DNA from 3 places in the Polaromonas aquatica genome. Region 1 is predicted to be linked to each of the others. Evidence: predicted binding sites of a transcription regulator. Region 1 holds the regulator's gene; each other region holds the start of a gene.
What was found. Region 1 encodes FNR, which switches genes on or off when oxygen is low (the NO sensors DNR and NnrR bind a similar motif). Its sites were predicted from a motif close to TTGATNNNNATCAA; they were not measured.
Positions count from the first base shown of each region.

Region 2: a site for FNR is predicted at 4,102-4,115, ahead of ACFQND_RS09245 (fatty acid desaturase). Genes of this name have one in related genera too.
Region 3: a site for FNR is predicted at 5,453-5,466, ahead of cyoA (ubiquinol oxidase subunit II). Genes of this name have one in related genera too.

Region 1 is NZ_JBHSRS010000013.1:14,118-21,549, reverse strand. It holds gene ACFQND_RS04240 (sulfite exporter TauE/SafE family protein) at 1-578, opposite strand, end outside; gene hemN (oxygen-independent coproporphyrinogen III oxidase) at 578-1,960, opposite strand; gene fnr (fumarate/nitrate reduction transcriptional regulator Fnr) at 2,155-2,874, shown strand; gene ACFQND_RS04225 (hypothetical protein) at 2,868-3,128, opposite strand; gene ACFQND_RS04220 (FixH family protein) at 3,115-3,408, opposite strand; gene ccoG (cytochrome c oxidase accessory protein CcoG) at 3,444-4,871, opposite strand; gene ccoP (cytochrome-c oxidase, cbb3-type subunit III) at 4,943-5,893, opposite strand; gene ACFQND_RS04205 (cbb3-type cytochrome oxidase subunit 3) at 5,905-6,042, opposite strand; gene ccoO (cytochrome-c oxidase, cbb3-type subunit II) at 6,056-6,661, opposite strand; gene ccoN (cytochrome-c oxidase, cbb3-type subunit I) at 6,677-7,432, opposite strand, start outside.
Region 2 is NZ_JBHSRS010000018.1:166,631-174,062, reverse strand. It holds gene ACFQND_RS09270 (hypothetical protein) at 262-711, shown strand; gene ACFQND_RS09265 (MaoC family dehydratase) at 714-1,172, shown strand; gene ACFQND_RS09260 (CaiB/BaiF CoA transferase family protein) at 1,196-2,428, shown strand; gene ACFQND_RS09255 (enoyl-CoA hydratase/isomerase family protein) at 2,425-3,192, shown strand; gene ACFQND_RS09250 (SDR family oxidoreductase) at 3,202-3,960, shown strand; gene ACFQND_RS09245 (fatty acid desaturase) at 4,217-5,266, shown strand; gene ACFQND_RS09240 (FMN-binding glutamate synthase family protein) at 5,254-6,987, opposite strand; gene ACFQND_RS09235 (UPF0149 family protein) at 7,095-7,432, shown strand, end outside.
Region 3 is NZ_JBHSRS010000082.1:220,224-227,655, forward strand. It holds gene ACFQND_RS18805 (ATP-binding protein) at 1-378, opposite strand, end outside; gene ACFQND_RS18810 (SURF1 family protein) at 362-1,171, opposite strand; gene cyoD (cytochrome o ubiquinol oxidase subunit IV) at 1,197-1,622, opposite strand; gene cyoC (cytochrome o ubiquinol oxidase subunit III) at 1,619-2,281, opposite strand; gene cyoB (cytochrome o ubiquinol oxidase subunit I) at 2,274-4,277, opposite strand; gene cyoA (ubiquinol oxidase subunit II) at 4,326-5,405, opposite strand; gene ACFQND_RS18835 (MFS transporter) at 5,559-6,899, shown strand; gene rodA (rod shape-determining protein RodA) at 6,973-7,432, shown strand, end outside.

The DNA.
Region 1 (7,432 bases):
CCCTGCCCGCGCAGCCGAAGCCACAGCCATGGCCCGGCCATCAGGGAAACACCGCTGCCCAGGGCAAACAGTGCCATGACGGCAGCGCCTTCCTGCATGCTGCTGCCCAGCGCAGCCACCAGCAAGGCCGAGTAGAGCAAACCACAAGGCAGCAAGGACCACAATGCACCCAGCAGGATCGGCGCACCAAGCCCAGCCCTTCCGGTTTGGCCGCCCGCAATGGAACGCACCCGGCCCCAGACCGCGCGCGCAGAATCCTCAAGCCACGCAGGCTGGCGCGCCCGCCAGAGCAGCATCAGCCCCAGCAGGGCCGCAGCCACATGAAAAAGCGTCCAGACGGGCCTGAGGGCCGCGGAATGAATGCTGAGCCAGCCCAGCCCCTGCATTGATGCAGCAGCCAGGCCGCCCAGGGTGGAATACCCCACAACCCTGCCCGCCTGAAAACCCCAGATGGCCAGTGTGCTGGCCCCACCGCCAGCACGTCCCATACCCGCGCAAGCCGCACCGCACATCACCACGCAGTGAGGCCCTCCGGCAAGCCCCATCAGCAAGGCCGTGGCTAGAAGGGTCGCAGACATCAAATGATTTTCGAAAACCTGGCGCGGTTGCGGTCAGCCTGCAAATAGCGGTCAAACACCATGGCGACAGCGCGCACAAAAAACCAGCCCTGGGCACTTACCTCGATACCGGAATCACTCAAACGAACCAGTCCCTGATCGGCAAGCGCTGCGAGCGCCTCCATCTCTGCCGCAAAGTAACTCCGGAAATCAACCAGGTAAGCCAGCTCAATGGACTCAAACTGCAGTTGCCCCTGGCACATCAATGCCATGATGACGGCGCGCCTGAGCAGATCATCGCGCGACAGGGCCAGGCCGCGAACAACCGGCAGGCGCCCCTGATCGAGATGGTCGTAATACTCTTCCAGCGTCTTGGCATTCTGGCTGTAGGTGGCACCAACGCGGCCTATGGCGGAAACGCCCAGCGCAATCAGGTCGCAGTCGGGCTGGGTACTGTAGCCCTGGAAATTTCGGTGCAAGCGGCCCTGCCGTTTGGCAACAGCCAGCGCATCGCCGGGCAAGGCGAAATGATCCATGCCCACATAAACATAGCCGGCAGCGTCAAACGCCGCCAGTGAACGGGAAAACATGGCCATCTTGGCGGAGGCATCGGGCAATTCAGCCGTTGCAATGCGGCGCTGCGGCTTGAAACGTTCCGGCAGGTGCGCATAGGCATAAAGCGCAACCCGGTCAGGCCGCAATGCCGTCACTTGCTCAAGTGTCCGGTCAAATGATTCCGGCGTCTGCATGGGCAGGCCATAAATCAGGTCAACATTGATGGACTCAAAACCTTTCGAACGGGCAGCGTCAACCAGGCCGAACACCTGCTCCGCTGGCTGGACACGGTGCACTGCCCGCTGTACGGCCGGATCAAAATCCTGCACGCCAAAGCTCAGCCGGTTGAACCCCAGTTCGGCCAGCACTGCAAGCCGGGCCTCATCGACGGTTCGCGGATCAATTTCAATCGAATACTCACCACCCGGGGTAAATGAAAAACTGCGGCGCAACAGGGCCATCAATGCCCTGAGCTGCATGTCGTTCAGGAAAGTCGGCGTGCCTCCACCCAGATGCAGCTGGCTCACGACCTGACCAATACCTGCATGGGCCACTTGCAAATCGATTTCGCGGCCCAGGTAACGCAGGTATTCATCGGCCTTGCCGTGATGCCTGGTGATGATCTTGTTGCATGCGCAGTAGTAACACAGGGACTCGCAAAACGGAATGTGGACGTACAGGGACAGCGGCAACGCCATGGCTGCGGCGCCGCCATGGCGTTGCGACAGCGCCTGTGCATAGTCATCCGCAGCAAAGGCCTCGACAAAGCGGTCCGCTGTCGGATAGGAGGTATAACGCGGCCCGTTCAGGTCAAATCTGCGCAGCAGGTCGGGCGAAACAACACTCATGAACTGATTTCCTTGGAAGAATGCACACTGTGCCGCCAAATATCAGCCCTCGCCTTGACCTGTATCAAACCCTCCGCAGTCCCACATCGGCATAATCTGATCTACATCATGGATTCGTTGCGTTCGCGACGGATGCCGCCTCTTTCACGGAAAAACGACCTAAACACCAACCGGACTGTTCACACTGCCCCCAAATGCTCAAAGAAACCATCAAAGTAGCCTGTTCGAGTTGTAATCTGCGCGAACTGTGCATGCCTGTTGGCCTAAACACCCAGGAGCTGATCCGTGTTGACGAACTGGTGGCAACCCGGCGGACCGTCAAGCGCGGCGCGGCACTTTTCCACACGGGGGAAAAATTCACCTCGCTGTATGCCATTCGCAGCGGCTTCTTCAAAACCGGCATCACGACTGAAGACGGACGGGACCAGGTCACCGGCTTTCAGATGGCCGGTGAAATCATCGGCCTGGATGGCATCGTCAACGAGCAGCACACCTGCGATGCCGTGGCGCTTGAAGACGCCGAGGTGTGCGTGATGCCCTTCGACCGCATTGAGGAAATCTCAAGGGAGGTCAATGCCCTCCAGCACCACGTGCACAAGATCATGAGCCGGGAAATCGTGCGGGACCACGGCGTGATGCTGCTGCTCGGGAGCATGCGGGCCGAAGAGCGGCTGGCCGCCTTCCTGCTCAACCTGGTGCAGCGCCTGCAGGCACGTGGTTTTTCGAAATCCGAACTGGTGTTGCGCATGACACGCGAGGAAATCGGCAGCTACCTGGGCATGAAACTCGAAACCGTGAGCCGCACGTTTTCAAAATTTGCCGATGATGGCGTGATTGCGGTAAAGCAGCGCAACATCCACATCCTGGACGCCGATGCGCTAAAGCGCATTGTCAATGTGCCCCAGTGTCATTGATTGATGGCGTCAGGCTCGGCAAGCCATAACACCAGGCCATTGCTGATCACAGCGATAAACCAAAACATAAAAAAAGCCACCGTATAAACGCCCTTGCGGCTTGCCTGCAGCTCAAGGCCTGGCCAATGAATCTCGCCAGGGTCAATCATCGAAAAAACCAGCACTTCAAGCAGGCAGGCCGCCAAAAAGGCCGGCCAGATGATGAGTCCCCAGCGTTTGAGACCCTGGGCTTCAGGCTGGTCATGGTTTTTCATTGCTTTTTCCCCCGGTTGCGCTGTGGTTGCGGCCCGTCTGGGCCGGCTGCATCAGCGGTTTTGCCGCATTCACCTCCCGGCTGATCTCAAGCCCCTCACGGTAAGAGTCCTCTGATACAACGGCGTCCGGCCCCTGCATGATGTAGAACGCAGTGACGATACAGGCCAGCACCGCCGACAGCGGCCCGGCAATCACCATCCAGACATAGGGCTCTTTCCACCATGGGCGGACTTCAGGCGAATGCAGCATGTTTGCACTGTCTCTACTGGCGGGGTTCATGAAAAAGTCCTCCACAAGGATATTAGGAAAACACCTTAACGCGGTACCAGGAAAACCGATTTTTCGACGACTTCATCCTGCGAAGCGCCCTGCTTCGAAATCACAAAGGTAATGGGATGAGAGCCCGCAGCCACGGCATCGGGCGGCACCTGCACCCGCACCGGAACCCAGCGCGCACCGGCGGCGTCGACCACCACCTGCGCGTCGGACACAATCCGGGCTCCCGCCATCCCCTCCACCTTGAGCACATACTGCTGATCATGCTCGGTTGCATTCATGATCTGCAGGCCGTAAACATTTTCAATCTGACCCTGGCCCACCTGGCGGGCCATCGCGCCACGGTCGCGCACCACGTCCACCTTGAACGAAGGCCGAACCAGCAAGGCCCACAGCATCCCCGTACCGATGGCCACCAGCACCGCCGTGTACACAAGAACCCGGGGCCGCCGCACCCGGCGAAACATCGCGGAACGGGACAGTTTCTGGTCCATGCCGTTCTGTGTGCTGTAGCGGATCAGCCCGCGCGGGTAGTTCATTTTTTCCATGACACTGTCGCACACGTCGATGCAGGCCGAGCAGCTGATGCATTCATATTGCAGGCCATCACGAATGTCTATGCCCGTGGGGCAAACCTGCACGCACAGGCCGCAGTCAATGCAGTCTCCCAGACCTTTGGCGCGGTACTGGGCCAGTGCTTCGCTGCGCCGACGTGAGCCCCGGTGCTCGCCCCGCGCGCCGTCGTAGGTAACGATCAGCGTGTCGCGGTCAAACATCGCGCTCTGGAAGCGGGCATAAGGGCACATGTATTTGCACACCTGCTCGCGCATCCAGCCGGCATTGCCATAAGTCGCAAAGCCGTAGAAAAGCACCCAGAACAATTCCCACGGCCCCAGAGCCCAGCTTCCAACCGCGCCCAGCAGCTCGCGAATCGGCGTGAAATAACCGACAAACGTAAAGCCCGTCCACAAGCCAATCGTTATCCAGACCGCATGCTTGGCAGTCTTGCGGAAAATTTTGGCAATACTCCAGGGGCCCTTATCCAGGCGCATCCGGGCTATCCTGTCACCTTCAATCCTGCGCTCCACCCACATGAAAATTTCGGTATAAACCGTTTGTGGGCAGGCGTAGCCACACCAAAGCCGGCCCGCCACCGCCGTGAACAGGAAGAGCGACAGCGCGCTGATAACCAGCAGGCCTGTCAGGTAAATCAGGTCCTGCGGGTAAAGCACCAGGTTGAAGATATAAAACCGGCGCGCCCCCAGATCAAACAGCATGGCCTGCCGATCGTTGATAGTCAGCCAGGGCAAGCCGTAAAACACCAGTTGCGTGGCCCAGACCATGGCCCAGCGCCATTGGTTAAACCAGCCCGAAACGCCTTTTGCGTAGATCTTCTTTTCTGACTGGTACAGCGACACGATGCCGGAGGAGTCATCTGCCGCGACTGCCGCATCCCGGCTACTCACGGCCGCTATCGGAATGACTGGCTGTCCCGGGGAAAATCTGTCTGAATGAGGTGCCACGCGACGCTGTATTTTCAGGGTTTAGGGGTGGCCGCAGGTGCAGGGAAACTGCTGCCGGAAAGGCTCAGCACATAGGCCGCCACCACATGGATCTGGTCAGCCGTCAGCTTGGGCGCCTGAGCCGGCATGACATTGGTTTTGCCGTTTTTGATCATGTTGACAATGGCGGCCTCCCCCCAGCCGTGTAGCCAGTAGTCATCCGTCAGATTTGGTGCGCCCAGGGTCTTGTTGCCCTTGCCGTCGATACCATGGCATGCAGCACAGGCCGAAAACCTGGCCTTGCCGCTGAATGCCTTGATTTCGTTGTGGGGACTGCCGGACAGCGACAGAACATAGTTGGCCAACTCGCTCATCTGGGCCTCCCCGCCTACGGCCTCTGCCATGGGCGGCATCACGCCGGTGCGGCCATTGGTCACTGTCTGCACGATGTGTGCGGCGCTGCGTTCGCCAAGCCAAGCCGTATTTGCGTTGGTCAGGTTGGGATAGGACTTGCTGCCCCGGGCGTCCGAGCCATGGCACTGCGCACAATTGTTCATGAACAGGCGCTCTCCCACCGCCAGGGCGCGTGCATCTTTTACCAGCGCCTCGACAGGCTGGGCGGAAAACCCGGCATACAGGGGTGCAACCTCCGCGCGAAACTGCGTGACATCCTGGCTGTGTTCGCTGTCCGCCGACCAGTTCAGCAAGCCCTTGAAGCTGCCCAGGCCCGGAAAGATGGCGAGGTAGCCCAGCGCAAACACCACGGTCAGGATGAACAGCCACATCCACCAGCGCGGCAGGGGGTTGTTCAATTCCCGCAAGTCCCCGTCCCACACGTGGCCGGTGGTGTTGTCATTGGATTGGCCGGCTTGAACCTTGACGGTCGCCTTGCCAGCAAGCCACAGCAGCAACGCACAGGCCAGGATGGACACCAGGCTGATGGCCGCCACATACCAGGGCCAGAATCCGTTCGTGAAATCGCTCATCGCCACAACCCCTATTCAGACCGGAACGGCAGTTGGGCCGCATCTTCAAACTGTTCTTTTCTGGAGGGGAGGTAAGCCCAGACCAGAATTCCGATGAACACAACAAATGCAGCCACGGTCACCAGGCTGCGCAGTACATTGATATCCATTTGATGAGCTCCCTTATTTGAGCGCGAGGCCCAGGCCCTGCAGGTAAGCCACCATCGCATCAAGCTCGGTCTTGTCCTTGAGCTGTGCAGGTGCTGCGGCGATTTCGGCATCGGTATAGGGCACACCCGCCACGCGCAAGGCCTGCATGTGCTGCTGGATCGATCCCGCATCCGCTGGCGTTTTTTCCAGCCATGGGTAGGCCGGCATGATGGACTCGGGAACCAGGTCGCGCGGACTCACCAGGTGCAGGCGCTGCCATTCATCGCTGTATTTTCCGCCCACTCGGTGCAGGTCCGGGCCGGTGCGCTTGCTGCCCCACTGGAACGGGCGGTCGTAGACGTACTCGCCCGCCACCGAATAGTGGCCATAACGCAGGGTTTCCGCAACCAGCGGCCGGATCATCTGCGAGTGGCAGTTGTAGCAGCCCTCACGCACATAAATATCGCGGCCCGCGAGCCTCAGAGGCGAATCAGGCACCACGCCCTTGATCGGCTGCGTCGTGGACTTCTGGAAGAACAGCGGAACGATCTCCACCATGCCGCCTACGGCCACCACAAACAGGATCAGGACAATCATCAGCAGGTTGTTGGTTTCAACTTTTTCGTGTGAGAAAGACATGACGGACTTCTTCTTTCAGGCATGCGCCAAAGCGGCAGGGATGGCGGTTTCAGCCGGTTTTCCGGCCCGGGCGGTCATGAACACATTCCAGGCCATCAACACCATGCCCGACAGGTACAACAGACCGCCAAAAAAACGAACCATGTAAAACGGAAAGGTGGCCTTGACGCTTTCCACAAAGGTGTAGGTCAAGGAACCGTCCGGGTTGATGGCGCGCCACATCAGGCCCTGCATCACGCCAGCAATCCACATCGAAGCGATGTACAGCACGATGCCCATGGTGGCAATCCAGAAATGCAGCTCAATGGCCTTGATGCTGTGCATCCTGGCCTGCCCGAACATGCGTGGCACCAGGTAATACAGCGCTCCCATCGAAATAAAGCCCACCCAGCCCAGCGTGCCGCCATGCACATGGGCAATGCCCCAATCCGTGTAATGCGAAAGCGCATTGACGGTCTTGATGGACATCATCGGCCCTTCGAAGGTAGCGATACCGTAAAACGACAGCGCCACAATCATGAAACGAAGGATGGGATCGTCGCGCAGCTTGTGCCATGCGCCGGACAAGGTCATCACACCGTTGATCATGCCGCCCCAGCTTGGCGCCAGGAGGATGAGCGAAAACACCATGCCGAGGGACTGTGTCCAGTCCGGCAGCGCGGTGTAATGCAGATGGTGCGGGCCAGCCCACATGTAGGTGAAGATCAGCGCCCAGAAATGCACGATGGACAGGCGGTATGAATACACCGGCCGCTCGGCCTGCTTGGGAAT
Region 2 (7,432 bases), on a different contig from region 1:
AAATCGTGTTCTTGTGATGCAGACCGTATCAGTTCCCATGCGTGCCAAAAAGGCATGAATGCGAGAAGCACCTTTGCAGTTTGTGCAATCAAGCGTTTCCGTGTGTTTAGTCAAATCGCCTGACAGGCGAGGATTTCCCCGGTCGCAACCCGTGACGGACATCTTTACGATTTATGCACAGTTGCTACTCAGGCACGGTGCTTGTTCTTGCAGTGGTGCGAACTTATAACTGATGACTTCACAACACACATCAGGAGCATCATGGCTGTTGGCCGCTACACCACAGATCTCGAAAAAGGCGACGTGCTGGGTCCCATCGAGTATTCGATGAGCAAGTTTGTCGTGCGCGAGTACTGCCATGCAAACGAATTGCATCAACAGTGTTATCAGGGCGCGCAGCCGCAATTTGCGCCGCCCACGCTGGTGCACCTGGACAAACTCAAACTCTACAAGGCGGCCTGCCCGGCTGGTACTGGCCCTACCGCCCGCATCCATTACCAGTACGACGCCACCATCCACGAGCCTATCCCGGTGGGTGTGCCGCTTCGCATCACCGGAACAGTGGTGGACCGCTATGAGAAACGCGATCGCACCTATGTGTTGATGGAAATCGACATGCGCGCAGCCGCCGACAACCGGCCGCTGGTCACCTACCGCGACACCATCATCGTGTCGTACAGCGACCGTCAAGGCAGCAGGAAAGGGGAATGAACATGACAGACATTGCACACTACCAGGTTGGAACGGAATTTCGTCTGGCGCCTCGCCCCATGACCCGGGAGCGTATGCGCTGGTACGTGGACATCCAGGAAACGGTGCAGGTTGATGACGGCCGTATCCACACGCAGCCGCCCACCATCCACGATGACGAGGCCTACGCCCGCAAACAGGGGCTGCCCGGCATCATCTCTGACGGCATGATCACCACCAACTGGATTCATGGCCTGCTGATAGACATGTTCGGTCCGGCCGCTGCAGCGAAGGGCCGGCTGCGCACCAAGTACATCGCACCCATTTACGAGGATCAGGTCGTCATCACCTGCGTGCGTATCGTCAGCGCACTGGAAAAAGACGGGAAAGAAACAGCTTACTCGCTGGATGTCTGGTGTGAGGACGATCAGGGAAAAAAACTCACCGTGGGTGACGCCCTGGTGCATCAGCGCCACAACTGACATATTAAGCCCGGGACAACTTCATGTGGAATGTACTCAACGGCGTGCGCATCCTCGATCTCTCGCGAGTGTTTGCAGGACCTGCCGCAACGCAGGTTCTGGGCGACCTCGGCGCAGACGTGGTCAAGGTCGAGGAACCAGGAAAAGGCGATGAGGCGCGCGGCTTCGGTGTTACGAAGGAGATGGTGGAAAGCGGCATCACCGTCAGCCCTTCCTTTGTTGCGCTTAACCGCAACAAACGGAGTGTCGCGATCAACCTCGCGTCGGAGGCTGGCCAGCGCGCCATACGCAGCATGGTGCGCGAATGCGACGTGGTTGTGAACAACTTCAGGCCGGGCACCATGGAAAAATACGGCCTGGGCTACGAAGACCTGCGGGCAGAGCGGGCCGACATCGTCTATTGCCAGTTTTCGGCCTACGGTAACGTCGGGCCGCTTGCCAACTTTGGTGCCAATGACGTTGCGCTGCAGGCGCACAGCGGCCTGATGAGCATCACCGGTGAAGCCGACCGGTCGCCCGTGCGCTGCGGTACTTCCGTCATCGACCTGCATGCAAGCCTGGCTCTGGTCATTGCCATCATGGCCGCGCTCATGCACCGTGAGCGTACAGGCGAGGGGCAGATGGTCGAAAGTTCGCTGCTCCGCAGCTCTGCCCACCTGATGAATTATTTCTACGGGGAGTACTGGGTAACGGGCGCGATCCGCAAGCCCATGGGTACGGCAAACCATCTCAGCGTGCCCAACCAGGTTTTCCCGACCGCCGACGGCAGCGTGGTGATCATTGCGCCCGGCGATGACATGTGGCGACGCTGCGCCACTGCGCTGGATGCCCAGGCACTGGACCGGCCGGAATGGCGCGGCATGCTGGACCGCCAGCGCCACCGCGCCGACCTGATCCAGGCCATGACCGCTGTAACGCTTCGCCTGGGCAGTGCCGAGTTGATTGATCGCCTGGCGCCGGCCAAGGTCAATGTGGCAAGGGTAAACAACCTGGGGCAGGCGGCCGACCACCCACAACTTGCCGCCATAGGTGCCATCACCAGCTTCGAAATGGACGGCCGCGAGGTCAAGGCTGTCGCTTCACCTTTTGATCTTTGCGGCATCCCTCCAGCTCCCAACCGCCCACCTCCGCTGCTCGCCGCCCACACCGATGAAGTGCTGCGCGAGTTGGGCATCGGGGATAGCGATATTGAAATGCTACGTGCGCAAGGTGCATTCAGTCAACCCAGGACGACCACTTCAGGAGATTCAAGATGAGCAATGTTCATGTAGCGGTCAAGGACCATGTGGCCACCGTCACGATGAACCGCACGCCTGTCAATGCCATTGGCCTCGATATGCGGCAGGAGCTGATACGCGTGTTCGACGCCATGCCCGACCGCGACGATGTGCGCGCAGTGGTCCTCACCGGCGCAGGGAAATTTTTTAGCGCTGGCGCAGACATCAAGGAGCGCACGCGGCTTACCGGCGAGCCTGGTGAATATAGCGTCCTCAATCGTCTGGCGCGGGAGATGTTTTACGCCGTCCTTGAATGCCCCAAGCCCGTGGTTGCCGCGGTCAACGGGACGGCGCTGGGGGCGGGCATGGCCCTGGCGCTGTGCTGCGACATTCTGGTGGCTAGCGAAGACGCTGTATTCGGCATGCCCGAAATCGACGTTGGACTGGCTGGCGGCGTCAAATACCTGCAACGCCATTTCACGCCATCCAAGGCTCGCCGGCTCTTGCTGACGGGGCAGCGTATCCCGGCCGCCGAGTTGTACCGGCTGGGGGTTCTGGAAGCTTGCGTGAGTCCTGAAAAAGTGATGGACGAAGCCATGGCCATTGCGCATGCGATCGCGTCCAAGAGTCCGCTGTCAATCCGGATGCTCAAAGACTCGTTCAATATGGTTGAAAACCTTTCACTGAGGGACGGTTACCGCCTTGAGCAGAATGTGACCAGGGCCATGAGCAAGACGGCCGACGCCCAGGAAGCCCAGCGCGCTTTTGTCGAGAAACGCAAGCCGGTGTTCACTGGTACTTAAGGAAAAAACATGCGACTGATAAACACCACTGCGGTGATCACCGGTGCCGGTTCTGGCTACGGTGCAGCCCTGGTACGGCGCTTCGCCGCCGAAGGTGCGCGCGTGGCCTGTGTTGACATCCACCTGGACAGCGCGCAACGGGTGGCCGAAGAACTCAAGAGCGGGGGGGGCGAAGCGTTGGCACTGCCCTGCGATGTCGCTGACAGTGCCTCGGTGGGCAGGATGGTCGCTGCAGTGCGGGAGCACTGGGGTGGGTTTAATGCATTGGTCAACAATGCTGCATTGACCCAAAAGCCGGCGCGAATTGCAAAGACCAGCGAAGAAGACCTGGACCGCCTGCTGGCCGTCAATATCAAAAGCCTCTACCACATGGCGGTGCATGCCCTGCCGGTGATGCGCCAGGGCGGCGGGGGCAATGTGATAAATATCGCTTCCGTCACAGGCATACGCCCACGACCGGGTATGACCTGGTACAACGCGACCAAGTCTGCGATGATTTCCATCACGCAGTCCATGGCCGCAGAACTGGCAACAGACCGCATCCGTGTCAATGCCATCGCTCCCGCCGCCGGACTCACTCCCATGTTCGAGTCCATGTTTGGCGAGAGCCTCGAGTCGGGGATTGAGCAGGTTCTGAAAACCATACCGCTGGGGCGCCTGTGCCAGCCTGAGGACATCGCCAGCGCGGCGGTCTACCTGGCATCGGAAGAGGCCTCATTTGTGACGGGGGTGGTACTCCCCGTTGATGGTGGACGCCTTGTAGGCTGAACATTCGAAAATTGAATTGGTAGCAGGGGATCAAAGTTTCGGGTGTTGGCCAGTCCTCGCGAATGACATTGTTCGACAGTATCAGCGTACCAGGCAATGCGCATGACTTGATGGTTTTGATGCGATTGCCCCGTGTGATGCTTGACGTGGATCAAGATGCCGCAAACCTCAGCGGGTAAGCTGAGAGGCTTTGCTACAGAGGTTTCAGGGGGCTGTGAAAGAGTGCCTTGAAGCGCCTCGCCATCTGCTCCACTCAATGCCCGTCCATCCCCTTGACCCGATTCCGCACCGAAAAATCATCCGTTCATGGCTGGCGCCCGTGAGTCGCAAAAACACGGCCTGGGCTTTAAGCCTGGTGGGGCTGGACCTGATTCTTTTCACGGCAATGCTTGCCGGCGCAGTGCTGTTGCCGCACCCCGTGCTGCAGCTGCTGGCCGGAGCCCTTGCCGGTCTGGTGATCGGCCGGCTTTTTATTCTGGGCCATGACGCATGCCACCAGAGCTTCACGCGACATCGGCGGCTCAACCGCTGGCTGGGGCGGCTGGTGTTCATGCCTTCGCTGACGCCCTACAGCCTTTGGGATGTGGGCCACAATGTCGTGCATCACGGGTACACCAATCTCAGGGCGTTTGACTTTGTCTGGCAGCCGCTGTCTCTTGAAGACTACCGGAACCTGCCTGCCTGGCGCCAGTTGTGCGAGCGCGTTTACCGCAGCGGCTGGGCGCCGGGGCTGTATTACGCGCTTGAGATCTGGTGGAAGCGGATGTACTTTCCGTCAAGGCAAATCATGCCCACACGCCGCAGCATTTTCACGGCCGATTGTGTGCTGGTGACAGCTGTGGCGATCGCGTGGATTCTGGCGCTGGTGTATGCCGCATCCGCCACAGGCCAGTCGCTGCCCTGGCTTTTATTGACCGCTTTTGTGCTGCCGCTTTTTGTCTGGAATGCCCTGATAGGTTTTGTCGTTTACGTTCATCACACCCATGCCAGCGTGGCCTGGTACGACAAAAAGGCGGACTGGTCGGCCGCCAGTCCGTTTGTGTCCACCACGGTGCACCTGACCTTTGGTGCAGGTCTGGGCACGGCCCTGCACCACATCATGGAGCACACGGCGCACCATGTCGACATGGGTGTGCCGCTGTACCGCCTCAAGCGGGCGCAAGCGCTGCTGGAAGAAAAACTGCCGGGCCGTATCGTGGTCCAGCCGTTTTCATGGGCCTGGTATTTCCGGACGGCACGGCAATGCAAGCTTTACGATTTTGAGCGGCAATGCTGGACGGACTTCGCCGGCCGTCAGGCGGGCTGACCCGCAAGTCCGGGTACTTCGGCGGAGGGATCGCCAGGGCGGGCCGGCGAGAGGCCTTGTACCTGGATGGCAGCACTGTTGGCCCGGAAGCTGTGCGCGCTCGCCAGCGGCCAGTAGTAGCGAAACACATTGTTCTGCTGATCCAGGGGGCCCAGCAGTGCGCCGGGCTCGACCTGCATGATCAGGTTGCTGAGCAGCCGCACCTCGGTGTCGGTCAGGCGCCGCACGATGTGGTGTGCGTTGACTTCCTGCGGATGCGTCAGCCCGGCGGCCTGCACCAGTTCCTGCAGCGCATGCAAGGTGCTGCGGTGGAAGTTGCGTACGCGTTCGGCCTTGTCTGGCACCACCAGCGCCTGCTGGCGCACCGGGTCCTGTGTGGTCACGCCGGTCGGGCATTTGCCGGTGTGGCAGCTCTGCGCCTGTATGCAGCCCAGCGCCATCATGAAGCCGCGCCCGGCATTGCACCAGTCCGCGCCCAGCGCCATCAGGCGCACCAGGTCGAAGGCGCTGACAACCTTGCCGGCTGCGCCTATGGAGATACGGTTGCGCAGGTTCACGCCTATCAGCGTGTTGTGTACCAGCAGCAAACCCTCCTGCAGCGGTGCGCCTACGTGGTCGCTGAATTCGACCGGCGCCGCGCCGGTGCCGCCTTCCGCGCCGTCAACCACGATGAAGTCCGGCGTGATGCCGGTTTCCAGCATGGCCTTGACTATTGCAAACCATTCCCAGGGATGGCCTATGCAGAACTTGAAGCCGGTGGGTTTGCCGCCCGAGAGTTTGCGCAGGCGGGCGATGAAATGCATCATCTCCACCGGGGTTGAAAAGGCGCTGTGGCTGGACGGCGAGATGCAGTCCTGGCCCTCGGGGATACCGCGCGCGGCGGCGATTTCAGCGGTGACCTTGGGCCCGGGCAGTATGCCGCCGTGGCCTGGTTTGGCGCCCTGGCTCATCTTGATCTCTATCAGCTTGACCTGTGGGTCGCGCGCGTTGGCGCTGAAACGCTCTTCGCTAAAGCTGCCGTCTTCATTGCGGCAACCAAAATAACCTGAACCGATCTCCCAGATCAGGTCGCCGCCGTACACACGGTGGTGTTCGGATATCGAGCCTTCCCCCGTGTCATGCGCAAAGCCGCCGAGTTTGGCGCCCTTGTTCAGCGCCAGGATGGCGTTGGCCGAGAGCGAACCAAAGCTCAGCGCCGAGATATTAAAAACACTGCCGTGGTAGGGCTGGGTGCAGGGCTCCCTAGAGGCCGAGGGTTGCTCCGGCGTGCCGCCTATCCAGATGCGGAAGTCGTGCGACGGCAGTTTGGTCGGCGACATCGAATGGTTGACCCATTCGTATCCTTGCGCGCCCACATCCAGGTGCGTGCCAAAGGGCTGGTTGTCGGGGTCGCCCTTGGCGCGCTGGTAGACCAGCGAACGCTGGGCACGCGAAAACGGCGTGGCCTCGCTGTCGCTTTCGATGAAGTACTGGCGCATCTCCGGCCGTATGAACTCCAGCAGGAAACGCATGTGCCCTATCACCGGGTAGTTGCGCAGTATCGCGTGGCGCGTTTGCCGCAGGTCGTGGACGCCGACCCCGACCAGCGCCGCGCAGGCGATAAGGGCGATCCAGCCGACGCCGAAAAAAGTCAGGCTGAACAGCGCCAGCAGGGCGCCAAACGCGCAAAGCGCCATAAAGCTGTAACGCACGGGGAACTGGGCATCAAGTCGCTGGAACATGGCTATGCCTTCTTTTCTTGTTGCGGGGGTCAAACAGGGCTGCCGGCAGGCGGCAGATACACTTGTGCATCATAAGAGCGCCCTGTGGCGCTCAGCCCCATACGCCCATGAAACCCGTTGCCCCCGCCCCTTCCCCCGATACATTCCTTGACGTCGAAGCCTTCGACGAACTGGACGCCATTCTTGACGACCTGCGCACCCGCTACGACGAAACGCCGCAGTGGGAGTTTTGCGAAGGCTTCATGGCCGCCGTGATCTGTTCGCGCCGCCCGATTGCCGAAGACGAATACCTGTCCGTGCTGCTGGCCACGCCGGCTCCCGGCGAAGACGCCGACCCCGAAGGCGGCTCTTTCGCCAGCTCTGAACAGCGCGAGCGTTTCCTCACGCTGTGGAAGCAGCGCTGGAGTGAAGTCGAAACCGCGCTGGATTCCGAGGTGGACTCGCT
Region 3 (7,432 bases), on a different contig from region 1:
GGCGATCTGCAGCAGGTACAAAAAAGTAAACGGGTTGGTCGCACCGCCGCTGAGGAAAAGCTGTGCGGTCAGCATCGCCACGTCCACCAGCAAGGCCAGGAACAACTCGTTGTTGCTGACCCTGCGCCGGGTGCGCCAGCGCAACTGGCTGATGATGTTGAAGAGCACCAGGCCGCTCAGCACCACCAGCATCTGCTGCAGCGGCAGTGCTATGCCAAAACCGAAGTTCACGACGGCGATGGTGGCGAGCTGGCCTATCACCGCGATCCAGCGCAACTGGATCAGCTGCTGCAGGTTTTTCAGGCCGGTGGCATCGTCCAGACGATCAAGCCCGCTGGACACGGGCGGCGGGTTGCCGGCCTCAGTCGGATGTGGCATCGGCGGTTTCGCGGTCGACATGGCCTGTATTGTCCTCCAGTCGCTCGCGGCGGCGCTGGCGCTCTTCTCGCACCACCAGGGCGCTGGCGACCAGCACCATCAGCGCCAGGCCGAACCAGGTGAGTGCGTACACCAGATGGTTGTTCTTGAAAGTGATGACGGTCAGGCCACCTAACGGCCAGGCCGGGGCCGCACTGGCACTGTTTTGGGCTGGCGCGTCGGCATCGAGAAAGAAGGGGGCGGTTTGGCTCAGGCCGCGTGCCTGGGCGATGGCCGCGACATCGCGCGAAAACCAGCGATCGCCGGCGGGGTCGTTGTGGCGCAGGAACCCGCCAACGGGCTCACTCAGGCGCAACAGGCCAGAAAGGGTGACTTCAGCCTTGTTTTCGGTCGCAAGCCGAGTGGCGCGCGTGCGGGCCTCAGGTGGCACAAAGCCGCGGTTGATCAGCAGGGTTGTGCCATCTGCCAGCTGCAAGGGGGTCAAAACCCAAAAGCCGGCGCCCTGGGTGGTCACGGCCTGGACCAGGGTTTCGCGGTCATGGAGAAAATGGCCGCTGACCTGCAAGCGCCGGTATTCATCGCTGGCGGCCGTGATCTGCGGCCATTCGGCCATGGGTGGGAGCGGCGCCGCTGGTGCATGCACGCGCTGTGCCACGCGTTCCATCAGGTCCAGTTTCCAGGCGCGGCGCTCCACCTGCCAGACGCCTAGCGCCAGAAAACCTGTAAACAGCAGGATGGCGAGGACAGCCAGCGCGAGACAACTTGCCGTGGAACGCGGCGCGCGGCTGGCCATGGTTGTGATCAAGCCTGGCGCAAGCTCAGGGCATGTTTTTCATGTCGTGGATGGACATGGGCATCATGTTGGCGTTCATGTGGTACATGACCCAAAGCGAGCCGGCCAGTGCAATCCCGACGATCAGCAGGGTGAACAGCAGGGCCAGGAAGGACCAGCCGCCCTCGGAACGGGTGTTCATGTGCAGGAAATAAATCATGTGAACCACTATCTGCACCGCGGCAAAAGCCATTAGTACCAGTGCGGTGGTGCTGGAGCTCTCAAAGACCTTGCCCATGACCAGCCAGAAGGGAATGGCGGTCAGGAAAACGGCAAGGATGAAGCCTGTCACATAACCGCTCAAGGTGCTGTGGCTGGCGCCGCTGTCGTCATGCCCGTGCTCGTCGTCATGGTGCTCGTGGTTGTGCGCATCCTGTGCGCTGTCATGGTCGTGGTTGGTATGCGCGCTCATGGCAGGGCTCCCATCAGGTAAACAAAGGTGAAGACGCCAATCCAGACCACGTCCAGAAAGTGCCAGAACATCGACAAACACATCAGGCGCCGGCGGTTTTCAACGCCCAGGCCGTGGCGCTTGACCTGGAACATCAGTGTGATCAGCCAGATGATGCCGAAGAAAACGTGCAGGCCGTGGGTGCCGACCAGTGCGAAAAAGGACGACAGGAAAGCGCTGCGTTGCGGGCCCGCGCCTTCGTGGATGAAGTGCATGAACTCATACATTTCGAGGCCCAGGAAGCCTGCGCCCAGCAGGCCGGTGATGCCCAGCCAGACCAGCACGGCATTGAGTTTTTTCTTCTGCATCTCCAGCATGGCAAAACCATAGGTGATGGAGGACAGCAGCAGCAGCGAGGTGTTCAGGGCCACCAGCGGCAGGTCGAACAGGTCGGCGCCCGAAGGGCCGGCCGCATAGCTTCGGCCCAGCACCGCATAGCAGGCAAACAGGCAGGCAAAGATGAGGCAGTCGCTCATCAGGTAGAGCCAGAAGCCGAGCAGGGTGCCGTTGGCCGGGTGATGCTCGCGGCGCAGGAAGAAGCGTTCGCTGAGCGCGCCCGGGTTTTGCAGCGCAGCGGCGCCGGCCGGGGGGGAGGTCAAGGGTGCGGTGGTATCAAGCATGGCTGGCCAGCAAACGGGTGCGGTCGTTTTCGATGCGGGTCACTTCATCTGCAGGGATGTAGTAGTCGCGTTTGTAGTTGAACGAGTGGTAAATGGCTGCGGCGACGATGGCCACGAAGGACAGCACCGCCAGCAACCACATGTGCCAGATCAGGGCAAAGCCGCAAACCGTGGCGATGGCGGCAAGGATGACGCCGGCGGCCGTGTTCCTGGGCATGTGCACGGGAATGAACCCATCTATCGGCCGCACATAACCGTGCTTTTTCATGTCCCACCAGGCATCGATTTCATGCACCACGGGGGTGAAGGCGAAGTTGTAGGCCGGCGGCGGCGACGAGGTCGACCACTCCAGCGTGCGGCCATCCCAGGGGTCGCCGGTGTTGTCGCGCAGCGAGTCGCGGCGGATGTAGCTGACCACGAACTGGATCAGCATCGAGGCAATACCCAGCGCGATCAGCACGGCACCGAAGGCCGCGATCTGGAACCAGATCTGCAGGGACGGGTCTTCGAAGTGGCTCATGCGGCGCGTGACACCCATGAAACCCAGCACATACAGAGGCATGAAGGCCAGGTAGAAGCCGACCAGCCAGAACCAGAACGAGCATTTGCCCCAGAACGGATCGAGTTTGTAACCAAAGGCCTTGGGGAACCAGTAGGTGATGCCGGCGAACAGGCCGAACAGCACGCCGCCAATGATCACGTTGTGGAAGTGGGCGATCAGGAACAGGCTGTTGTGCAGCACGAAGTCGGCCGGTGGCACGGCCAGCAGCACGCCGGTCATGCCGCCTATGGCGAAGGTCACCATGAAGCCTATGGTCCACATCATGGGCAGATCAAAGGTGATGCGGCCGCGGTACATGGTGAACAGCCAGTTGAAAATCTTCGCCCCGGTCGGGATGGAGATGATCATGGTCGTGATGCCGAAGAAGGCATTGACGCTGGCGCCCGAACCCATGGTGAAGAAGTGGTGCAGCCACACCAGGTAGGACAGGATGGTGATGGCAAAGGTCGCGTAGACCATGGACGAGTAACCAAACAGGCGCTTGCGGCTGTAGGTGGCCACGACTTCAGAGAACACGCCGAACAGCGGCAGGATCAAAATGTAGACCTCGGGGTGGCCCCAGATCCAGATCAGGTTCACGTACATCATGGCGTTGCCGCCGAACTCCGTCGTGAAGAAGTTGGTGCCGGCGTAGCGGTCCAGGCCCAGCAGCCCCAGCACGGCGGTCAGCACCGGGAAGGCGGCAACGATCAGGATGTTGGTGCACAGGGCGGTCCAGGTGAACACGGGCATCTTCATCAGGGTCATGCCGGGCGCACGCATCTTGATGATGGTGGCCAGCAGGTTGATGCCTGATAAAAGTGTTCCAACCCCCGCCAGCTGCAGCGACCAGATGTAGTAGTCCACTCCCACGTCCGGACTGTTGATGATGCCCGACAGCGGCGGATACGCCAGCCAGCCGGTCTTGGCGAATTCGCCGACAAACAGCGAAGCCATCACCAGGATGGCGCCGCTGGCGGTCATCCAGAAGCTGAAGTTGTTGAGGAAGGGGAAGGCCACGTCGCGCGCGCCGATTTGCAGCGGCACCACGTAGTTCATCAGGCCCGTCACCAGCGGCATGGCCACGAAGAAGATCATGATCACGCCGTGCGCGGTAAAGATCTGGTCGTAGTGGTGCGGTGGCAGCACACCCAGGTTGTCGCCGAAGGCGATGGCCTGCTGCAGCCGCATCATCAGCGCGTCGGAAAAGCCGCGCAGCAGCATCACCAGGCCCAGCACCACGTACATGATGCCGATTTTCTTGTGGTCGATGCTGGTGAACCAGTCACGCCACAAGGGGCCCCACAGGCGGAACTTGGTCAGCGCCGCAAGAATGGCCAGCCCGCCCAGCATGACGGCCGCAAAGGTCACCAGCAGGATGGGCTCGTGGAGTGGAATCGCCTCCCAGGAGAGGCGGCCGAAGATGAGCTTCGTTAAATCAATATGGTCGGACATCGTGGGTGCGTGAGGAGGGGAAAGAGGGTGCGGCGAGGGTGCGCGGCATCAGATGGGGCGTGTGCCCGGCTCGGTCGCCGGCAGCGGCAGGCCCAGTGGGTTGCCGGGGCTGCACATGGCGCCGACGTAACTGCGCACGGGCTGGTCGTCCAGGCCCAGGCGGGCGCGCGTCGCATTGTCCAGGGAGGCGATGTTGACTGTGCCGGGCATGCCGAGGCCGCCGCCGGCGTCAATCGCCATCATGTCGTGCATGCACATCTTGTTGGCTTCCACGCAGCGGTTCAGGATGGCCTGGTAAAGCTCGGGGGCCACCTTGGCGTAGTGCTGGACGGGGTTTCGTTCGCTCGGTTTTTCGAGCTGCAGGTAGGTGTCGCGGTCCAGCGACTGGCTGCTGGACTTGACCTTTTTGACCCATTGATCGAAGTCGCCATCGTTCAGGCCATGGAACTTGAAGCGCATGCCGGAAAAACCCGCGCCGCTGTAGTTGGCCGACAGGCCGTCAAACTCGCCCGGCTTGTTGATGATTGCGTGCAACTGGGTCTGCATGCCGGGCATGGCGTAGATCTGGCCGGCCATGGCGGGAATGAAAAAGGAGTTCATGACTGAGGAGGCGGTAATCTTGAACTGGATGGGGCGGTCGACCGGCGCTGCCATCTCGTTGACCATGGCAATGCCCTGCTCGGGGTAGATGAACAGCCACTTCCAGTCCAGTGCCACGACTTCTACGACCAGGGGCTTGGTGCCGTCGGGAATGGCGCGCTGCGCGTCAACGCGGTCCAGCGGGCGGTAAGGGTCCAGCTTGTGGGTGCTGATCCAGGTGATCGCGCCCAGCACGATGATGATCAGCAGCGGAACCGCCCAGATCACCAGTTCCAGCTGCGTGGAATGGTGCCATTCGGGGTCGTAATCGCTGCGGTTGTTGGACTTGCGGTAGCGCCAGGCGAACAGCAGGGTCAGAAAAATGACGGGGACAATGACAAGCAGCATCAGTGCCGTCGAGATGTAAATCAGGTTGCGTTGTTGCAGGGCGATATCGCCGGAGGGGCTCAGGAGCACCGCATTGCAGCCGCCTAGCAGGGCCAGGGCTGGAATGAGGAACAGGCCGAAAAGCTTTTTATTGGAGGGCATGCCGGACGGAAGGGTGTTGTCAATAGGGGAACTACCGAATCTACCTTTTGATCCAAATCAAGGCAATTGGACATTTTGTCCATGGCATGATGGACCCCGGAGGCGCGTCTGTCGACGCCCTTGTTGTTACTTTTTGCATTGTGAGAGAACTGCATGTCAAGCCTGAGTCACAGCCATCCAGAGTCCTTGTTGTCAGACCCCTTGTCGCCGCGAGCGGATCGTCCCGTGGACGACGCATCCACGGTCGCACCCAGCGAGATCGCCGTTGGTGTGATCATTGGCCGGGCATCCGAATATTTCGACTTTTTTGTTTACGGCATTGCGTCGGCGCTGGTGTTTCCGGCCGTCTTTTTCCCTTTTGTGGACAGGCTGGAAGGCACGCTGTATTCGTTTGTCATCTTTTCCTTTGCCTTTTTGGCCAGGCCGCTGGGGACCGCCTTGTTCATGGAGATCCAGCGCCTTTGGGGCCGCGGGGTGAAGCTGGGCATTGCGCTGTTCCTGCTGGGCGTGTCCACGGTGGGCATGGCCTTTTTGCCGGGTTACGTCACATTGGGCTTTTGGTCCATCGCATTTTTGTCGATGTTCCGATTTCTTCAGGGTATCGCGCTGGGTGGTTCCTGGGACGGCCTGCCTTCGCTGCTGGCGCTGAGCGCGCCGTCCCGGCGCCGCGGCTGGTACGCGATGATTCCGCAAATTGGCGCTCCGGTTGGTTTCATCGTGGCCAGCGGGCTGTTCCTGTACCTGCACACCCAGCTGTCCAACGCCGACTTTCTGGACTGGGGCTGGCGTTACCCCTTTTATGTGGCGTTTGCCATCAATGTCGTGGCGCTGTTCGCCCGCCTGCGGCTGGTGGTGACCGATGAGTATGAGCGGCTGCTCAAAAAACATGGCCTAGAGCCGGCCCCTGTGCTCGAACTGATCCGCGATCGCGGCAGCAACCTGCTGATTGGTGCTTTCGCGGCCTTGGCGAGTTATGCGCTGTTTCACCTCGTCACGGTGTTTCCCCTGTCCTGGATCAGCCTGCAATCGACGCAGCCCATCAACGATGTCCTGACCATTCAACTGGTGGGGGCCGTGATTGCGATCCCGTGTGTGGTCGCCTCCGGCTGGATTGCAGATCGTATCGGCCGTCGCAGCACGCTGGGCATCCTGGCCGGCCTGATCGCGGTGTTCAGCCTGTTTGCGCCCTTGCTGCTCAATGGTGGCGCGCTGGGGCAGAAGGTATTCATCCTGCTCGGTTTTGCACTGCTGGGGCTGTCCTACGGCCAGGCCGCTGGCGCGGTGACCGCCAATTTCGAGGCGCACTACCGTTATACCGGTGCCGCACTCACCTCCGACCTGGCCTGGCTGATAGGGGCCGCTTTTGCGCCCCTGGTGGCGCTTGGCCTGTCGGTGCACTTCGGGCTGGCTGCCGTCAGTGTGTACCTGCTGTCCGGTGCCGTCTGCACGCTGGTGGCGCTGCATATCAACCGGGCGCGGGAACTCCGGGGCTGATTCGCAGGGCTGTACTGACGGGGCATTCAAGCCGGCAAGGCCGGCGACACATGGCTGGCAGATAATCCCCTCCATGGCTGCAGTTTTCGACAAACCTTCCCTTTTCAAGCGCGCCGCGCCGCTGTTTGAGGGCTTTGATGGCCCGCTGGCGTTCGCGGTTTTTTTGCTGGTCTGCGCGGGGCTGCTGATCATGTATTCGTCCGGCTACGACCACGGCACCCGCTTTGTCGACCATGGCCGCAACATGCTGATTGCCGGTGCCATCATGTTCGTGGTGGCGCAAATCCCGCCGCAGCGCCTGATGACTTTTGCCGTGCCGTTGTATACCGTGGGCGTGATGCTGCTGATCGCGGTGGCGATCTTCGGCATCACCAAAAAAGGCGCCCGCCGCTGGCTCAATGTGGGCGTGGTGGTCCAGCCAAGTGAAATCCTCAAGATCGCCATGCCGCTGATGCTGGCCTGGTGGTTCCAGAAGCGCGAAGGCCAGTTGCGGCCGCTGGACTTCCTGGTGGCCGGCGTGCTGCTGGTGGTAC